DNA from 2 places in the Dryocola mayonis genome. Region 1 is predicted to be linked to the other one. Evidence: predicted binding sites of a transcription regulator. Region 1 holds the regulator's gene; the other holds the start of a gene.

What was found. Region 1 encodes LexA, which represses DNA repair genes until DNA is damaged. Its sites were predicted from a motif close to TNCTGTATGTACATACAGNA; they were not measured.
Region 2: the regulator LexA is predicted to act here: its motif matches at 2,937-2,956, upstream of WLO32_RS08980 (metal-dependent hydrolase).

Annotation. Positions count from the first base shown of each region.
Region 1 is NZ_CP150452.1:3,926,503-3,934,430, forward strand. It holds gene WLO32_RS18995 (cupin domain-containing protein) at 1-64, opposite strand, end outside; partial or broken gene zur (zinc uptake transcriptional repressor Zur) at 176-695, shown strand; gene WLO32_RS19005 (CsbD family protein) at 766-975, opposite strand; gene dinF (MATE family efflux transporter DinF) at 1,214-2,548, opposite strand; gene lexA (transcriptional repressor LexA) at 2,643-3,251, opposite strand; gene WLO32_RS19020 (diacylglycerol kinase) at 3,371-3,739, opposite strand; gene plsB (glycerol-3-phosphate 1-O-acyltransferase PlsB) at 3,924-6,362, shown strand; gene ubiA (4-hydroxybenzoate octaprenyltransferase) at 6,404-7,276, opposite strand; gene ubiC (chorismate lyase) at 7,276-7,785, opposite strand.
Region 2 is NZ_CP150452.1:1,840,529-1,848,456, reverse strand. It holds gene WLO32_RS09000 (fructosamine kinase family protein) at 1-531, shown strand, start outside; gene WLO32_RS08995 (YniB family protein) at 578-1,114, opposite strand; gene hxpB (hexitol phosphatase HxpB) at 1,281-1,949, shown strand; gene kduD (2-dehydro-3-deoxy-D-gluconate 5-dehydrogenase KduD) at 2,097-2,858, shown strand; gene WLO32_RS08980 (metal-dependent hydrolase) at 2,974-3,564, shown strand; gene WLO32_RS08975 (L-cystine transporter) at 3,697-5,088, shown strand; gene cedA (cell division activator CedA) at 5,132-5,368, opposite strand; gene katE (catalase HPII) at 5,532-7,790, shown strand.

The sequences.
Region 1 (7,928 bases):
GATAGGTGGAATCATCCGCGCCTTCTAGCTCGCGCCAGTGGCGGATACAGTCTGGTTTTTGCATGACGGCTCCAAAGGGGAATTTTTAAGGTAAAACACTGCCAGTATGGACCAGCATTCGGCGTTTTTGCTGCTTTTATGATAAAGTGAGAGGCTAATCGATCGAGGAATGCTAATGGATACGACGACTTCACAACACGTGTTAGCGCAGGCCGAAAAGCTTTGCGCGCAGCGCAATGTGCGCCTGACGCCCCAGCGTCTGGAAGTGCTGCGTCTGATGACATTACAGACCGGCGCCATCAGCGCTTACGATCTGTTAGATTTGCTGCGCGTCAGCGAACCGCAGGCTAAACCGCCCACCGTCTATCGCGCGCTGGATTTCCTGCTGGAACAGGGATTCGTTCATCGCGTGGAATCCGCTAACAGCTACGTGCTGTGCAATTTGATCGATCAGCCGACGCACTCTTCGGCGATGTTTATCTGCGAGCGCTGTGGCGTGGTGAAAGAAGAAGTCGCGCAGGGCGTGGAAGACATTATGCATAAGCTGGCCGCAAAAATGGGCTTTGCGTTACGTCATAACGTGATTGAAGCGCATGGTTTGTGTGCGGGCCTGTTCCGAAGTGGAGGCCTGCCGCCATAAGGAAGGTTGCAGCAACCACGATCATTCCGTGCAGATTAAAAAGAAGGTTCGTTAAGGCAGGACGGTACATCCTTGTACCATGGGCAGGGCAGCCTGTAAGTCAGCACAACTGAGGGTTATGCGGGCTACCAGCGGTAATTGTTACGGGTTTCCCAGTCAACAACTTCCTTTTCCGCATCGTCTTTACTCGATCCATAACGTTCCTGGATCTTACCAACCAGCTGATCGCGTTTACCTTCAATGACCGTCATGTCATCGTCCGTCAGCTTGCCCCATTTTTCTTTTACATTACCTTTGAACTGTTTCCAGTTACCGCCGATTTCGTCTTTATTCATGATATTTTCCTTATCGTTCGGTGAAGAATCGTTAAAAGTTAATATCGTCCGGGTGAAGCCAGCGGCTGTCACTCACTATCTGCTGGACGTGATAATAATTGTAGTCAAGAATCCGGCGTCGGAGCGGCAATTAAGAACATTGAACCATTAAGACCGCGCCGGACACGCTGATTTGCAGCAGAATCTAGCGGCAAATCAGCATGCTGAGCGGGGATTAAAGGCGCGTCAACAGTTGTAACTAACTATGACTTTCCGCCTGGAACCATGTGTCGTGTCGCCAGTGGCGGCGCCAGATCCAGCCGAGGGCCAGCCCGCGCAGGGCAAGAAACACCGCTACCGCAAGCCACAGGCCGTGATTGCCAAGAGACGGCACGCTCAGCAGCGTCAGGCCGAAGCCCGCTGCGGCAACGACCATGCTGTTACGCATCTGGGCGCCGCGAGTGGCGCCGATAAACATGCCGTCAAGCAAATAGCACCACACGCCCACCACCGGCAGGACAATCTGCCAGCCTAAATAGCGGTCCGCCTGCTGCCGCAGCTCCGGCAGCGAGGTCAGCATGGCGACGATGTTTTCGCCAAACAGCGCATACGCCACCGCAAAGCCCAGCGCGACCAGCCCGGCCTGGCGGCAGGCCGCCCGCCAGACGTCCAGCAGCTGGCTGCCGTTACGGGCGCCGTAAGCCTGGCCCGAATGCGCCTCAACGGCATAGGCAAAGCCATCCAGCGCATAGGCGGTGAAGGTCAGCAGCGTCATTAAGACGGCGTTAACCGCCACCACTTCGCTGCCCAAACGAGCGCCGAAAATCGTCACCGAGGCAAAGCAGAGCTGCAGCAGCAGCGAACGCAGCATAATGTCTCTGTTTAACGCCAGCAGGCGGCGGATATTCCCGCGCCAGGCGTTTTTCAGCATGGCGAAGTCGATTCCCCGCATGACCAGAACTTTCTTCACCATCATTAAGCCGATGATAAAGGTAGCGTACTCCGCAATCGCCGTTGCCAGCGCGGCGCCCTGCACGTTCATATGCAGGCCCATAACCAGCCACAGATCGAGCAAAATATTCAGCACGTTGCCGACGATCAGCAGGATGACGGGGGCGCGCGCATACTGCACGCCAAGCAGCCAGCCGAGCAGCGCGAGGTTGGCCAGCGAGGCGGGCGCGCTCAGCCAGCGAATCTCAAGAAAACGCCTCGCCTGCGCAAGCACCTGCTCGTTTCCGCCAACGATATTTAGCGCAAGCGTAATCAGCGGGTAACGCAGCACGATAATGGCGATACCGGCAGCCAGCGCCATCAGTAACGGCTGTACCAGAGCACGGGCCAGCGCCGCGGGGTTATTCGCCCCAAAAGCCTGAGCCGTTAAGCCCGTCGTGCTCATGCGTAAAAACAGAAGCAGCATAAAGAGAAAGCTGGTGGCCGTTGCGCCAATCGCCACGCCGCCGAGATACACGGGGCTGTCCAGATGCCCAATAACCGCGGTATCCACCAGCCCGAGCAGGGGAACCGTAATATTGGAGAAGATCATGGGTAACGCGAGGCGCCAGAGCGCTTTATCCGTCGTCGAGAAGAAACGCATAGGGAAATCCGGGACGAGAAAAGAAAGAGGGATAATACGGTGATGCGCGGCAAACGCGCATCACAAAATGCGGGGACGCTAAGCTAAAGCGGTATTAAAGCCAGTCGCCGTTGCGGATAACGCCGACGGCCAGTCCTTCAATACTGAAATTCTGTTCGCGCAGATCGACGACGATAGGGTCGAACTCGCTGTTTTCCGGCAGCAGCTGCACGGTGTTGCCCTGCTGCTTCAGACGTTTTACGGTGACCTCGTCATCAATGCGCGCCACCACGACCTGGCCGTTACGCACGTCCTGGGTTTTATGCACCGCCAGCAGATCGCCATCCAGAATACCGATATCTTTCATGGACATGCCGCTGACGCGCAGCAGGAAGTCCGCGTTCGGTTTAAACAGCGACGGGTCAACCTGATAATGGCCTTCGATATGCTGCTGCGCCAGCAGCGGCTCGCCGGCGGCTACGCGGCCCACCAGCGGAATACCGGTTTCTTCTTCAACCAGAAGACGAATGCCGCGGGACGCGCCGGAAACAATCTCGATAACGCCTTTACGGGCCAGCGCCTTGAGATGCTCTTCCGCAGCGTTGGGAGAACGGAACCCCAGACGTTGAGCAATCTCGGCACGCGTCGGCGGCATGCCGGTCTGGCTGATGTGATCCCGAATAAGATCAAACACCTCTTGCTGTCTGGTAGTTAAAGCTTTCATTCCGCCCCCTGGGTGTTTATACAGTTATGCTGTGAGTATATACAGTCAAAGGTGAATTTGAAACCACAAATTGAGCAAAAAACCAGGGACTTATCATAATCCGGAATGGCTCTCGCAAATTAGCGCAAATGTGGCCACAGCAGCGTGCCCCAGGTGGCTACGGCAAGGATAATGGCGATCAGCACGGCGGCCGAGCCCATATCCTTCGCGCGGCCTGAAAGCTCGTGGTAATCCGTACCGACGCGGTCAACCAAAGCTTCGATGGCGCTGTTAAGAATTTCGACAATCATGACCAGCACCACGGAGCCGATAAGCAGAATGCGGGTGATGGCGTCAACGTCCAGCCCGCAGGCGACGGCGATGGCGATAACCGCGGCAACGCCTTCCTGGCGGAAGGCGGCTTCGTTAATCCAGGCGGCGCGCAGCCCTTTCCAGGAGTAACCGGCGGCTTTGATAATACGTGTAAATCCAGCGGTGTTATTCGCCATTTCGGGAAACCTTTTTAAAATAAAAGCGTCAATGCTTATCAGCACCCAGCAGCCTTCGCGTTTCTGCCAGCGATCGGGCAATCTGAAGGATGATGGGTAAAATCGCAACGCCACAGAAATCTTATGCAGTTTCTGATATTCTTGCGGCGAATTTGCATTATTAACCTGAGGCTTTACATCGTTTATGTCAGGCTGGCCAAGAATTTACTACAAATTACTTAATTTACCATTAGGCGTTCTGGTAAAGAGCAAGTCCATACCGGCAGATCCGCAGGCCGAGCTGGGCCTGGATACCACACGCCCTATTATGTACGTTCTGCCTTATAACTCTAAGGCGGACCTGTTGACGCTGCGCGCGCAATGCCTTGCACACGATCTGCCCGACCCGCTCGAACCGCTGGAGATAGACGGGGCGATTTTGCCGCGCTATGTCTTTATCCACAGCGGCCCGCGGGTCTTCACTTATTACACGCCGAAAGAAGAGTCGATCAAACTCTTCCACGACTACCTCGACCTGCACCGCAGCAATCCAAACCTGGATGTGCAGATGGTGCCGGTTTCGGTGATGTTTGGCCGCTCTCCGGGACGCGAAAAAGGCGACATCAACCCGCCGCTGCGTATGCTGAACGGCATACAGAAATTCTTCGCGGTTTCCTGGCTTGGCCGCGACAGCTTCGTGCGTTTTTCCGCGCCCGTCTCCTTGCGCAGAATGGCCACCGAACACGGCACCGACAAGCGCATCGCGCAGAAACTGGCCCGCGTGGCGCGTATGCACTTTGCCCGTCAGCGTTTAGCCACGATTGGCCCGCGTCTGCCGGTACGTCAGGATCTGTTTAACAAGCTTCTGGCCTCCAAGGCTATTGCCCGCGCCGTGGAAGACGAAGCGCGCAGCAAGAAAATCTCCCATGAAAAAGCCCAGCAGAACGCCGTTGCGCTAATGGAAGAGATTGCGGCGAACTTCTCTTACGAAGCTATTCGTCTGACGGATCGCGTGCTGGGGCTGACGTGGAACCGCCTGTATCAGGGCATCAACGTGCACAACGCCGAACGCGTGCGCCAGCTGGCTCACGACGGCCATGAAATCGTTTATGTGCCCTGCCACCGCAGCCATATGGACTACATGCTGCTGTCCTACGTGCTGTATCACCAGGGGCTGGTGCCGCCGCATATCGCCGCGGGCATTAACCTGAACTTCTGGCCGGCAGGCCCGATTTTCCGCCGCCTGGGCGCGTTCTTTATTCGCCGCACCTTTAAGGGCAGCAAGCTCTACTCTACCGTATTCCGCGAGTACCTCGGCGAGCTGTTCAGCCGCGGCTATTCCGTGGAGTATTTTGTCGAAGGCGGACGCTCGCGAACCGGCCGTTTGCTGGATCCAAAAACCGGCACGCTGTCGATGACTATCCAGGCGATGCTGCGCGGCGGCACGCGTCCGATTACGCTGGTGCCGATTTACATCGGCTACGAGCACGTAATGGAAGTGGGCACCTACGCCAAAGAGCTGCGCGGGGCGACTAAAGAGAAAGAAGGCTTTATGTCGATGCTGCGGGGCTTAAGCAAGCTGCGTAACCTTGGACAGGGCTATGTTAACTTCGGCGAACCTATGCCGCTGATGACCTTCCTTAACCAGCGCGTACCGGAATGGCGCGAGGCTATCGACCCCATCGAAGCCGTGCGTCCGGCGTGGCTTACGCCAACGGTGAATGAAATCGCCGCCGAGCTGATGGTGCGTATCAACAACGCAGGGGCGGCAAACGCCATGAACCTGTGCTGCACCGCGCTGCTGGCTTCGCGCCAGCGTTCTCTGACCCGCGAACAGCTGACGGAACAGCTCGACTGTTATCTCAACCTGTTGCGCAATGTGCCGTATTCGCCGGATGCCACCGCGCCGGAGCAGAACGCAGACGCGCTCATTGAGCACGCGCTGCAGATGAATAAGTTCGAAGTGGAAAAAGACACCATCGGCGACATCATCATCCTGCCGCGCGAGCAGGCCGTGCTGATGACCTACTACCGCAACAACATCATGCATATGCTGGTGCTGCCTTCGCTGCTGGCGGCGATCATTACCCAGCATCGCCATATCAACCGCGCCGAACTGCTGCGCCAGGTGGAAGTGCTTTATCCGATGCTGAAGGCGGAGCTGTTCCTGCGCTGGGGTAAAGAAGAGCTTGCCGCAGAAATCGACGCGCTGATTAACGAGATGGCGCGCCAGGGCCTGATGACGGTAAGCGGCGAAGAGGTGCAGATTAACCCAGCGCGTTCCCGCACCCTGCAGCTTTTGGCCGCGGGCGTGCGCGAGACGCTGCAGCGTTACGCCATCACCTTCTGGCTGCTGAGCGCCAATCCCTCCATCAATCGCGGCACGCTTGAACGCGAGAGCCGTACCGTGGCCCAGCGTTTGTCTATGCTGCACGGCATCAACGCGCCGGAGTTCTTCGACAAGGCGGTCTTCACCTCGCTGGTGCTGACGCTGCGCGATGAAGGCTATATCAGCGATACCGGTGACGCAGAGCCAACCGAGACGATGAGGGTCTACCAGATGCTGGCGGATCTGATTACCTCAGACGTGCGCCTGACCATTGAAAGCGCGACGACGCAGATAGCGGTGGAATCAGTGGAGTAAAAGAAAACAGGCGGGGAAACCCGCCTGTTTTTTTATGGCCGTCAAAAGCGCATTAAGCTTGATGCCAGGCCGATAAACAGCACCAGCCCAACGTAGTTATTATTGAGGAAGGCTTTAAAGCAGGCGTCGCGATCGCGGCCGGCGATCAGCCTTTGTTGATAAATAAACAGCGCGCCCGCAAGACCGATGGCGCAATAAAACGCCCCGCCCAGCCCGTTCAACCAGCCAATCAGCGCCATTAGCGCCATGACCACCACCTGCAAAATACCGATGATCAGCTTGTCATAGCGGCCAAAGAGGATGGCGGTGGATTTAATGCCGATCTTAAGGTCGTCATCCCTGTCGACCATGGCGTACTGGGTGTCATAGGCTACCGCCCAGCAGATATTGGCAAGGAACATCAGCCAGCAGCTTAGCGGCACGCTTTCGCTTACGGCCGCGAACGCCATCGGAATGGACCAGCCAAACGCGGCGCCCAGCACCACCTGCGGCAGATGCGTGTAGCGTTTCATAAACGGATACGTCCAGGCCAGCGCAAGCGCCGCTACCGACAGCAGGATGGTCATGGTGTTTAGCATCAGCACCAGCAAGAACGAGAGCAGCACCAGCAGGACAAAAAGAACGCGGGCCTCTTTCTCGTTTACCGCTCCGCTTGGCAAAGGGCGGTGGGCCGTGCGTTTTACGTGGCCGTCGAATTTACGATCGGCATAGTCGTTTACCACGCAGCCGGCGGCGCGCATCATCCAGACGCCAGCGATAAATATCGCCAGAATCTTCAGCGGCGGCACGCCGGGCGTCGCCAGCCACAGGGCCCACAGCGTCGGCCAGAGCAGTAAAAGCGATCCGATAGGCTTATCCAGCCGCATCAGGCGCATATACGCCTGGAACTTTCCTTGTGGCAGACTCGACTCCATTATTTTTCCTCTTCGTAAAACGGAGATGCGGGCAGAAACAGTTCCGTGAGCAACAAAGGCTTATCGGACAGTCTCAGGCGGGAACGACGCCCCCACAGCTCCGCGCTGCGGCCAATCTGAATAAAATCGCGTGTCAGGGTAGACGAACTAAAAAGGTAGCGCCCAAGCGGCGTGGTTCCCAGCTTCTGTAAAGCCAACTCGGGGCCGTCGAGCGTGGTTTCAGGCACGACGGTGCGGCCGACAAGCCAGGGCACGCCGTCGCCGCATAACACTATTTCACGTAACCAGTAGCGCTGCGCCGGGGGAAGCAGCTCAGCTTCGGGCAGCTGCTCGTTAGCGGCCACAAAGCCTTCGCGTAGGATGTCGACCGTGACCCGCGAGCAGTGCTGTTCAAAGCGCTTCGTCATTGAGTCTTCAAGCAAAAGCCAGTCGAGAAAAGCGGCGCTTAACCCATCAGGGATTTCAGCGAAGAAACTCAGGGCGCGCAGTTGCGATAGCGCCTCAGGCATGGGGAATTCTCCGATACATAACTTAGGGTCATTGTAACGCAGAATGGGTACAACGTGGCAGGCAAAGCGCAACAATGGCGCAACATAGCGGGGCGTGAATAAAAAAAGGGTGCACCACGAGGGCGCACCAATCTTACAAGCAT
Region 2 (7,928 bases), 2.1 Mb from region 1:
GCGCGTTTGCACCAGTGGAGCGATCAGCCCCAGTTCGGGCTCGATTTCGACAACGACCTTTCCACCACCCCTCAGCCAAACGCCTGGCAGCGCCGCTGGTCGACGTTCTTTGCCGAACAGCGTATCGGCTGGCAGCTGGAAATGGCGGCGGAGAAAGGGATTCAGCTGGGCGATATAGACATGATTGTCGATTTTGTTCATCAATCCCTTGCCTCGCACCAGCCGCAGGCGTCGTTGCTGCACGGCGATTTATGGTCGGGTAACTGCGCGCTGGGGCCTGACGGACCCTTTATTTACGATCCCGCCTGCTACTGGGGCGACAGAGAATGCGATCTGGCAATGCTGCCTCTGCACAGCGACCAGCCTCCGCAAATTTACGATGGCTACCAGTCTGTTTCCCCTCTTCCCGCCGGTTTTCTGCAGCGCCAGCCAATCTATCAGCTCTATACGCTGTTAAACCGCGCCATTTTGTTCGGCGGACAGCATCTGGTCAACGCGCAAAAAGCGCTGGAGCGCGTGCTGGCCGCCTGAGTTCGCGGTTTAAATTGAGCCACTCCTGAACAGGAGTGGCTTTCTGTTAAATAAAGCCGAGCAGCGAGAAAAAGAAGTAGCCCGCAATAATCACAATCACCGGCAGAACGTACAAAGGGAATATCTGCAGCAAAATAGTATGGCGAGGCACCACGATTCTGGCATCAAGCTGCGCTCGGGTGAGCCCTTCCGCCCCTTTCGCCTGCTCCAGAATCAGCTGATCCTCCACCCCTTCGCGCAGGAATTTCGCCTGGCGGCTCATGCGCGCGCCCGAAGCCTGCAGCGCAAGCGCGACGAAAATCAGCGCGTAGATAATCCAGAACAGCACGTTCGGCTGCTGGTGAAAGTCCGGCTGCGGCGAGTTGTACCAGAAGAAATTAAGGAATGGCGTATTAAAACGCATCATCTCAATCATCACATGTGAGAAATCCAGCATGACGGCATTGATGCCCGGCTGTTTTTCACTGTGTTCATACATGAATTTCAGCAGTGAAATTAACGTTGAAATCACGGCCGGGATGAAAATCACCCAACCGGCCACGCGTTTTAGTACAGCAATGCGTCCAGCTTGTTGATACGTCATTCTTTCCCCTTGGTTTAGACGTAATTTACCTGCACAAAGTCTACCTTGTCTCACGCCATTTCGCCTGAGCTTTGCGGGCGAAATTCATAAAGCGGTGGCAACCGGCGGCTTTTCCCGCTATTGATAAGAGCGACTTTTTAAAATAAACGCTGACAGGAGTCCGGATATGGCCGACACGCGCCAGGTTTTAGCTGCGATTTTTGATATGGATGGCTTACTGATTGATTCCGAGCCGTTGTGGGACGAGGCGGAGCTGGAGGTGATGGCCGGCATCGGCGTTGATATCACGCGCCGCAACGAGCTGCCCGATACGCTCGGGCTGCGCATCGATCTGGTCGTCGATCTGTGGTTTGCCCAGCAGCCATGGAACGGCCCGACCGTTGCGGAAGTGACCCAACGCATTATTACGCGCGCCATCAGCCTTGTGGAAGAACGCCGCCCGCTATTGCCGGGCGTGCGTGAAGCTATTGCGCTGTGTAAAGCTCAGGGGCTTAAAGTTGGCCTGGCATCCGCCTCGCCTTTACCCATGCTTGAACGCGTGCTGGAAATGTTTGATTTGCGCGAGCACTTTGACGCCCTCGCCTCGGCGGAACATCTGCCCTACAGCAAGCCTCACCCGCAGGTTTACCTTGATGCCGCCGCGAAGCTCGGCGTCGATCCTTTGACGTGCGTAACGCTTGAAGATTCGGTCAACGGGATGATCGCCACCAGGGCCGCTCGCATGCGCTCCATCGTGGTGCCGGCGGAAGAAAACCGTGGCGATCCGCGCTGGTGCCTGGCCAATGTGCAGCTTGAATCGCTGCTTGCCCTTACGGCAAGCGATCTGCTTGGCTGATCCGACGGGCGGAGCGTTCCGCCCGTGCCAAAACCTCCGCCTCGTCCAAATATTGAAACGCCATTTCAGAAATATTTGTAATTCTGCTTAGGGCTACCTATCTTAAAGGAACACGCGCCGCGCGCGCTTAACGTCCACGGGGTAGCTATGATTCTCAACGCTTTTAATTTGCAGGGCAAAGTTGCCCTGGTCACCGGATGCGACACCGGGCTTGGCCAGGGAATGACCCTCGGCCTTGCCGAAGCCGGGTGCGACATTATCGGCGTGAATCGCAAAATTCCGCACGACACCGCGGAAAAGGTCCTGACGCTCGGGCGCCGTTTCACCGCCATTCAGGCGGACCTGAGCCAGGCGGATATTATTCCCGGCCTCGTCGCAGAAGCCGTGGCGCGCATGGGGAAAATCGACATCCTGGTGAATAACGCCGGGACGATTCGCCGTGAAGACGCCCTGCAGTTCAGCGAAAAGGACTGGGACGACGTCATGAACCTGAATATCAAATCCCTGTTCTTCCTGTCGCAGGCCGTGGCAAAGCAGTTCATAAAACAAGGCGGCGGCGGCAAGATTATTAACATTGCCTCGATGCTTTCGTTCCAGGGGGGTATCCGCGTCCCGTCCTATACCGCATCGAAAAGCGCGGTGCTGGGCGTAACGCGGCTGCTTGCTAACGAATGGGCGCAGTACAACATTAACGTTAACGCTATCGCCCCCGGATATATGGTGACCAATAACACCCGGGAGCTGCGTGACGACGAAGCGCGCAGCAAGGAAATTCTCGACCGCATTCCCGCGGGCCGCTGGGGAAAACCTGAGGATCTGCAGGGGGCGGCGGTGTTCCTTGCTTCAGGCGCAGCCGATTATATTAACGGCCACACGATTGCCGTTGACGGCGGGTGGCTTGCGCGCTAAAAGCACTGCCACCGGTTTTTTCCGGCGGTGATAAAATGTTACAGCGTCACCTCTTCCGTCTACTGTACAAAAACCCTATACTGGATGAATCGACAGTTCTCATCCAGGTAGTATCATGACGGCGGAAGGTCATCTGCTTTTTTCTGTAGCCTGCGCGGTATTCGCTAAAAACGCCGACCTCACGCCCGTGCTGGCGCAGGGCGACTGGTGGCACATCGTGCCGTCTGCTATTTTGACCTGCCTGCTGCCGGACATCGACCATCCCAAATCCTTTCTCGGCCAGCGCCTGCCCTGGATATCCAAACCCATCGCCCGCGCCTGCGGCCACCGCGGCTTTACCCATAGCCTGTTCGCCGTGTTTGCCGGCCTCGCCCTTTTCTATCTGAAGGTGCCGGAAAGCTGGGTCATTCCCGCGGATGCATTGCAGGGCATGGTGCTCGGCTACCTGAGCCATATTCTTGCCGATATGCTAACGCCCGCGGGCGTGCCGCTGCTGTGGCCCTGCCGCTGGCGCTTCCGCTTCCCCATCGTCAGGCCGCAAAAAGGTAACCAGCTGGAAAGGTTCCTGTGCATGGCGCTGTTCGGTTTAGCGGTGTGGATGCCGCAGGGCCTGCCCGAAAACGGTGCGGTTCGCTGGTCGTCGCAGATGATAAATTCTCTGCAAACCACCTTTAACGGATTATTAAATCACCATCTGGAACAATAAATAGACGAAATAGTGCATTTCGTAATAATCAATTCCGTTTGAATATAAGTGATCGTCGTCTCATCTGATACGCTTTGCGGCATAAAGGTGGGCGTAAGCCCATCCGCTTACAAAAAATCAGGAGATACGGGGATGAATTTTCCACTTATAGCGAACGTTATCGTGTTCGTTGTTCTGCTGCTGTTGCTGGCGCAAACCCGCCATAAACAGTGGAGTCTGGCGAAGAAAGTACTGCTCGGCCTGGTGGTCGGCGTGGTGTTCGGCGTCGCCCTGCACGCCGTCTACGGCGCCGAAAGCCAGGTGCTTAAAGATTCGATCCAGTGGTTTAACGTCGTCGGTAACGGCTACGTACAGCTGCTGCAGATGATCGTTATGCCGCTGGTGTTCGTGTCTATCCTTAGCGCCGTGGCGAAACTGCACAACGCCTCTTCGCTGGGCAAAATCAGTTTCCTGACCATCGGCACCCTGCTGTTCACCACGCTGATTGCGGCGCTGGTCGGCGTGCTGGTCACCAACCTGTTCGGCTTAACCGCTGAAGGCCTGGTGCAGGGTACCGCGGAAACCGCGCGCCTGAGCGCCATCGAAACCAACTACGCAGGCAAAGTGGCGGATCTGTCCGTGCCGCAGCTTATCCTGTCCTTCGTGCCGAAAAACCCGTTTGCCGACCTGACCGGCGCGAACCCAACTTCAATTATCAGCGTGGTTATCTTCGCAGCCTTCCTGGGCGTCGCCGCGCTGAAGCTGCTTAAGGACGATGCGCCGAAAGGCGAGCGCGTGCTGGTGGCTATCGATACCCTGCAAAGCTGGGTGATGAAGCTGGTCCGTCTGGTTATGCAGCTGACGCCTTACGGCGTGCTGGCGCTGATGACCAAAGTGGTGGCGAGTTCCAACCTGCAGGACATCATCAAGCTTGGCAGCTTCGTGGTAGCCTCCTACCTGGGGCTGGCGATTATGTTCGGCGTTCACGCGCTGTTGCTTGCCGTTAACGGCGTAAGCCCGCAGAAATACTTCCGCAAGGTATGGCCGGTGCTGACCTTCGCGTTCACCAGTCGTTCCAGCGCGGCAAGCATCCCGCTGAACGTGGAGGCGCAAACCCGCCGTCTTGGCGTACCGGAATCTATCGCAAGCTTCTCCGCCTCTTTCGGCGCCACCATTGGCCAGAACGGCTGCGCGGGTCTTTACCCGGCCATGCTGGCGGTGATGGTTGCGCCGACGGTCGGCATTAACCCGCTTGACCCGCTGTGGATTGCAACGCTCGTAGGCATCGTGACGGTCAGTTCCGCAGGCGTTGCCGGCGTGGGCGGCGGCGCGACCTTTGCCGCGCTGATTGTGCTGCCGGCGATGGGCCTGCCGGTTACCCTGGTGGCGCTGCTGATTTCCGTCGAGCCGTTAATTGATATGGGCCGTACCGCGCTGAACGTCAGCGGCTCCATGACCGCCGGTACCATCACCAGCCAGTTAATGAAGCAGACCGATAAAGAGATGCTGAACAGCGAAGAAGAGATTGAGCTCGCCCATCGCTAAAGATGACTAAAAAGAGAAAGGCCGCAGATTCTGCGGCCTTTTTTTATATTTCGTTTTCCTGGCGAACCTGCGTCGCCCACCGCTGAGCGGCCTCCGGCAGCGTAAAAGCCGGCGACTGACGGAACGCATCTCCTACCAGCACAAAAGCCACATACTTATTCTTCAGCAGCCATACGTCCTTGAATCCTTCCACCCGCCAGGCGTGCGACGGCGGCGCAGGTTCAACGCGGGGTTGATAGGTTATGACGGGGCGTGTATTGGGTTGGCGCAGTGGTTTCATAGGCAAGACGTTCGAAGCAAGTTAGTGAATAACATCACTATGATAACGGATCGTCCGCCGCTCGTCGCCTCCGCAGGCAGAGTTAACACGTTGTTCTATAGTTAGAGGGGTTTACTCTAATTACAACCTGGTAAAACAGCTGCCAGAAAAGGAGACGAGTTCAATGTCGAAGCAAGATAAAAAACCGCTTAGTCACAGCGCACCTGTTCATGACGCCAGTGAATCCAAACCGGGCATGGATTCGCTTGCGCCGGAAGATGGCTCTCACCGCCCCTCTCAGGAGCGCACGGCGCCGGGCGCGCAGCCTACAGCCGCGGGCAGTTTCAAAAGCCCGGATACCTCGAACGAAAAGCTAAAAACTCTCGATAAGCACCGTAAAGACGGCGAAAACTTCCCGCTGACCACCAATCAGGGCGTGCGCATCGCCGACGATCAAAACTCCCTGCGCGCCGGTACGCGTGGGCCTACGCTTCTGGAAGATTTTATCCTGCGGGAGAAAATCACCCACTTCGACCATGAGCGTATCCCCGAGCGTATTGTTCATGCCCGCGGCTCCGCGGCCCACGGCTTCTTCCAGCCCTATAAGAACCTGTCCGATATCACCAAAGCGGATTTCCTCTCCGACCCGGATAAAATCACGCCTGTGTTTGTGCGTTTCTCAACGGTTCAGGGCGGCGCAGGCTCCGCTGATACGGTGCGCGATATCCGTGGATTCGCCACCAAGTTTTACACCGAAGAAGGTATTTTCGATTTAGTCGGCAACAATACGCCGATCTTCTTCATTCAGGACGCGCATAAATTTCCGGACTTCGTGCACGCCGTTAAGCCTGAGCCACACTGGGCTATCCCGCAGGGCGGCAGCGCGCACGACACCTTCTGGGACTATGTCTCGCTCCAGCCGGAAACCCTGCATAACGTGATGTGGGCGATGTCTGACCGCGGGCTGCCGCGCAGCTACCGCACCATGGAAGGCTTTGGCATCCACACCTTCCGCTTGATCAACGCCGAAGGCAAAGCCACCTTTGTACGCTTCCACTGGAAGCCGGTCGCGGGCAAAGCGTCACTGTTGTGGGATGAGTCGCAAAAGCTGACGGGCCGTGACCCGGACTTCCACCGCCGCGACCTGTGGGAATCCATCGAAGCCGGCGACTTCCCGGAATATGAGCTGGGCCTGCAGCTTATTCCTGAGGAAGACGAGTTCAAATACGATTTCGACCTGCTCGACCCGACGAAACTGATCCCTGAAGAGCTGGTTCCGGTGCAGCTGGTGGGCAAAATGACCCTTAACCGTAACCCGGATAACTTCTTCGCCGAGAACGAGCAGGCAGCGTTCCACCCGGGGCATATCGTTCCGGGGCTGGATTTCAGTAACGATCCGCTGCTGCAGGGTCGCCTGTTCTCCTATACCGATACGCAGATCAGCCGTCTGGGCGGGCCGAACTTCCACGAAATCCCGATTAACCGTCCGGTTTGCCCTTACCATAACTTCCAGCGCGACGGCATGCATCGCATGGATATCGACAGCAACCCGGCTAACTATGAGCCGAACTCGATCAACGACAACTGGCCGCGCGAAACGCCTCCGGGTCCGAAACGGGGCGGCTTCGAAAGCTATCAGGGACGTGTTGAAGGGCATAAAATACGCGAACGCAGCCCGTCGTTCGGCGAATATTATTCCCATCCACGGCTGTTCTGGCAGAGCCAGACGCCGGTGGAGCAGCAGCATATCGTCGGCGCCTTCAGCTTTGAGCTTTCCAAAGTGGCGCGCCCTTACATCCGTGAACGCGTGGTGGACCATCTCACCCATATAGATATTTCGCTGGCCCAGCAGGTTGCGGAAAATCTTGGCATCGAGCTTTCCGATGAACAAATGCATGTCGCCCCGCCAAAAGACGTTAACGGGCTGAAAAAAGATGCCAGCCTGAGCCTGTATGCCGTGCCGACCGGCACCGTTAAAGGGCGAGTCGTGGCCGTTCTGTTAAGTGAAAACAGCAAAGCGGCGGACGTGCTGGACATTGTGAAGGGGTTAAAAGCGCAGGGCGTGCACGCCAAGCTGCTGTTCTCAAGAATGGGCCAGATCACCGCGGACGACGGCTCGGTCGTGCCAATCTCAGCCACGTTTGAAGGTTCTCCTTCCGTAACCGTGGATGCGGTAATAGTCCCCGGCGGCGACTTAAGTTCAATTCTGGATAGCGGCGACGCGGCTTATTATCTGCTGGAAGCCTACAAGCATCTTAAGGTTATCGGCCTTGTCGGCGACGCCCGTAAGTTTAAGGCGAAATTAGGCATTGACGATCAGGGTGAAGAAGGCGTGGTGGAAGCCGATGACGCATCCGGTAATTTTATGGGCGAATTCCTGAAATTACTTGCTGCGCACCGGATCTGGAACCGCAGTAATAAAGTTGCCCATATTCCGGCCTAAAAAAACGGGCCATAGCCTGTGCGGTTATGGCCTTTTTTCTCTACTTTAATTTTTTATTTTTTTAATGCCGAAATAAAAAAAGCCCGAGTACGAAATAATCGTATTCAGGCTTTTCTTTTTGTGTACGTTAACTGCTCC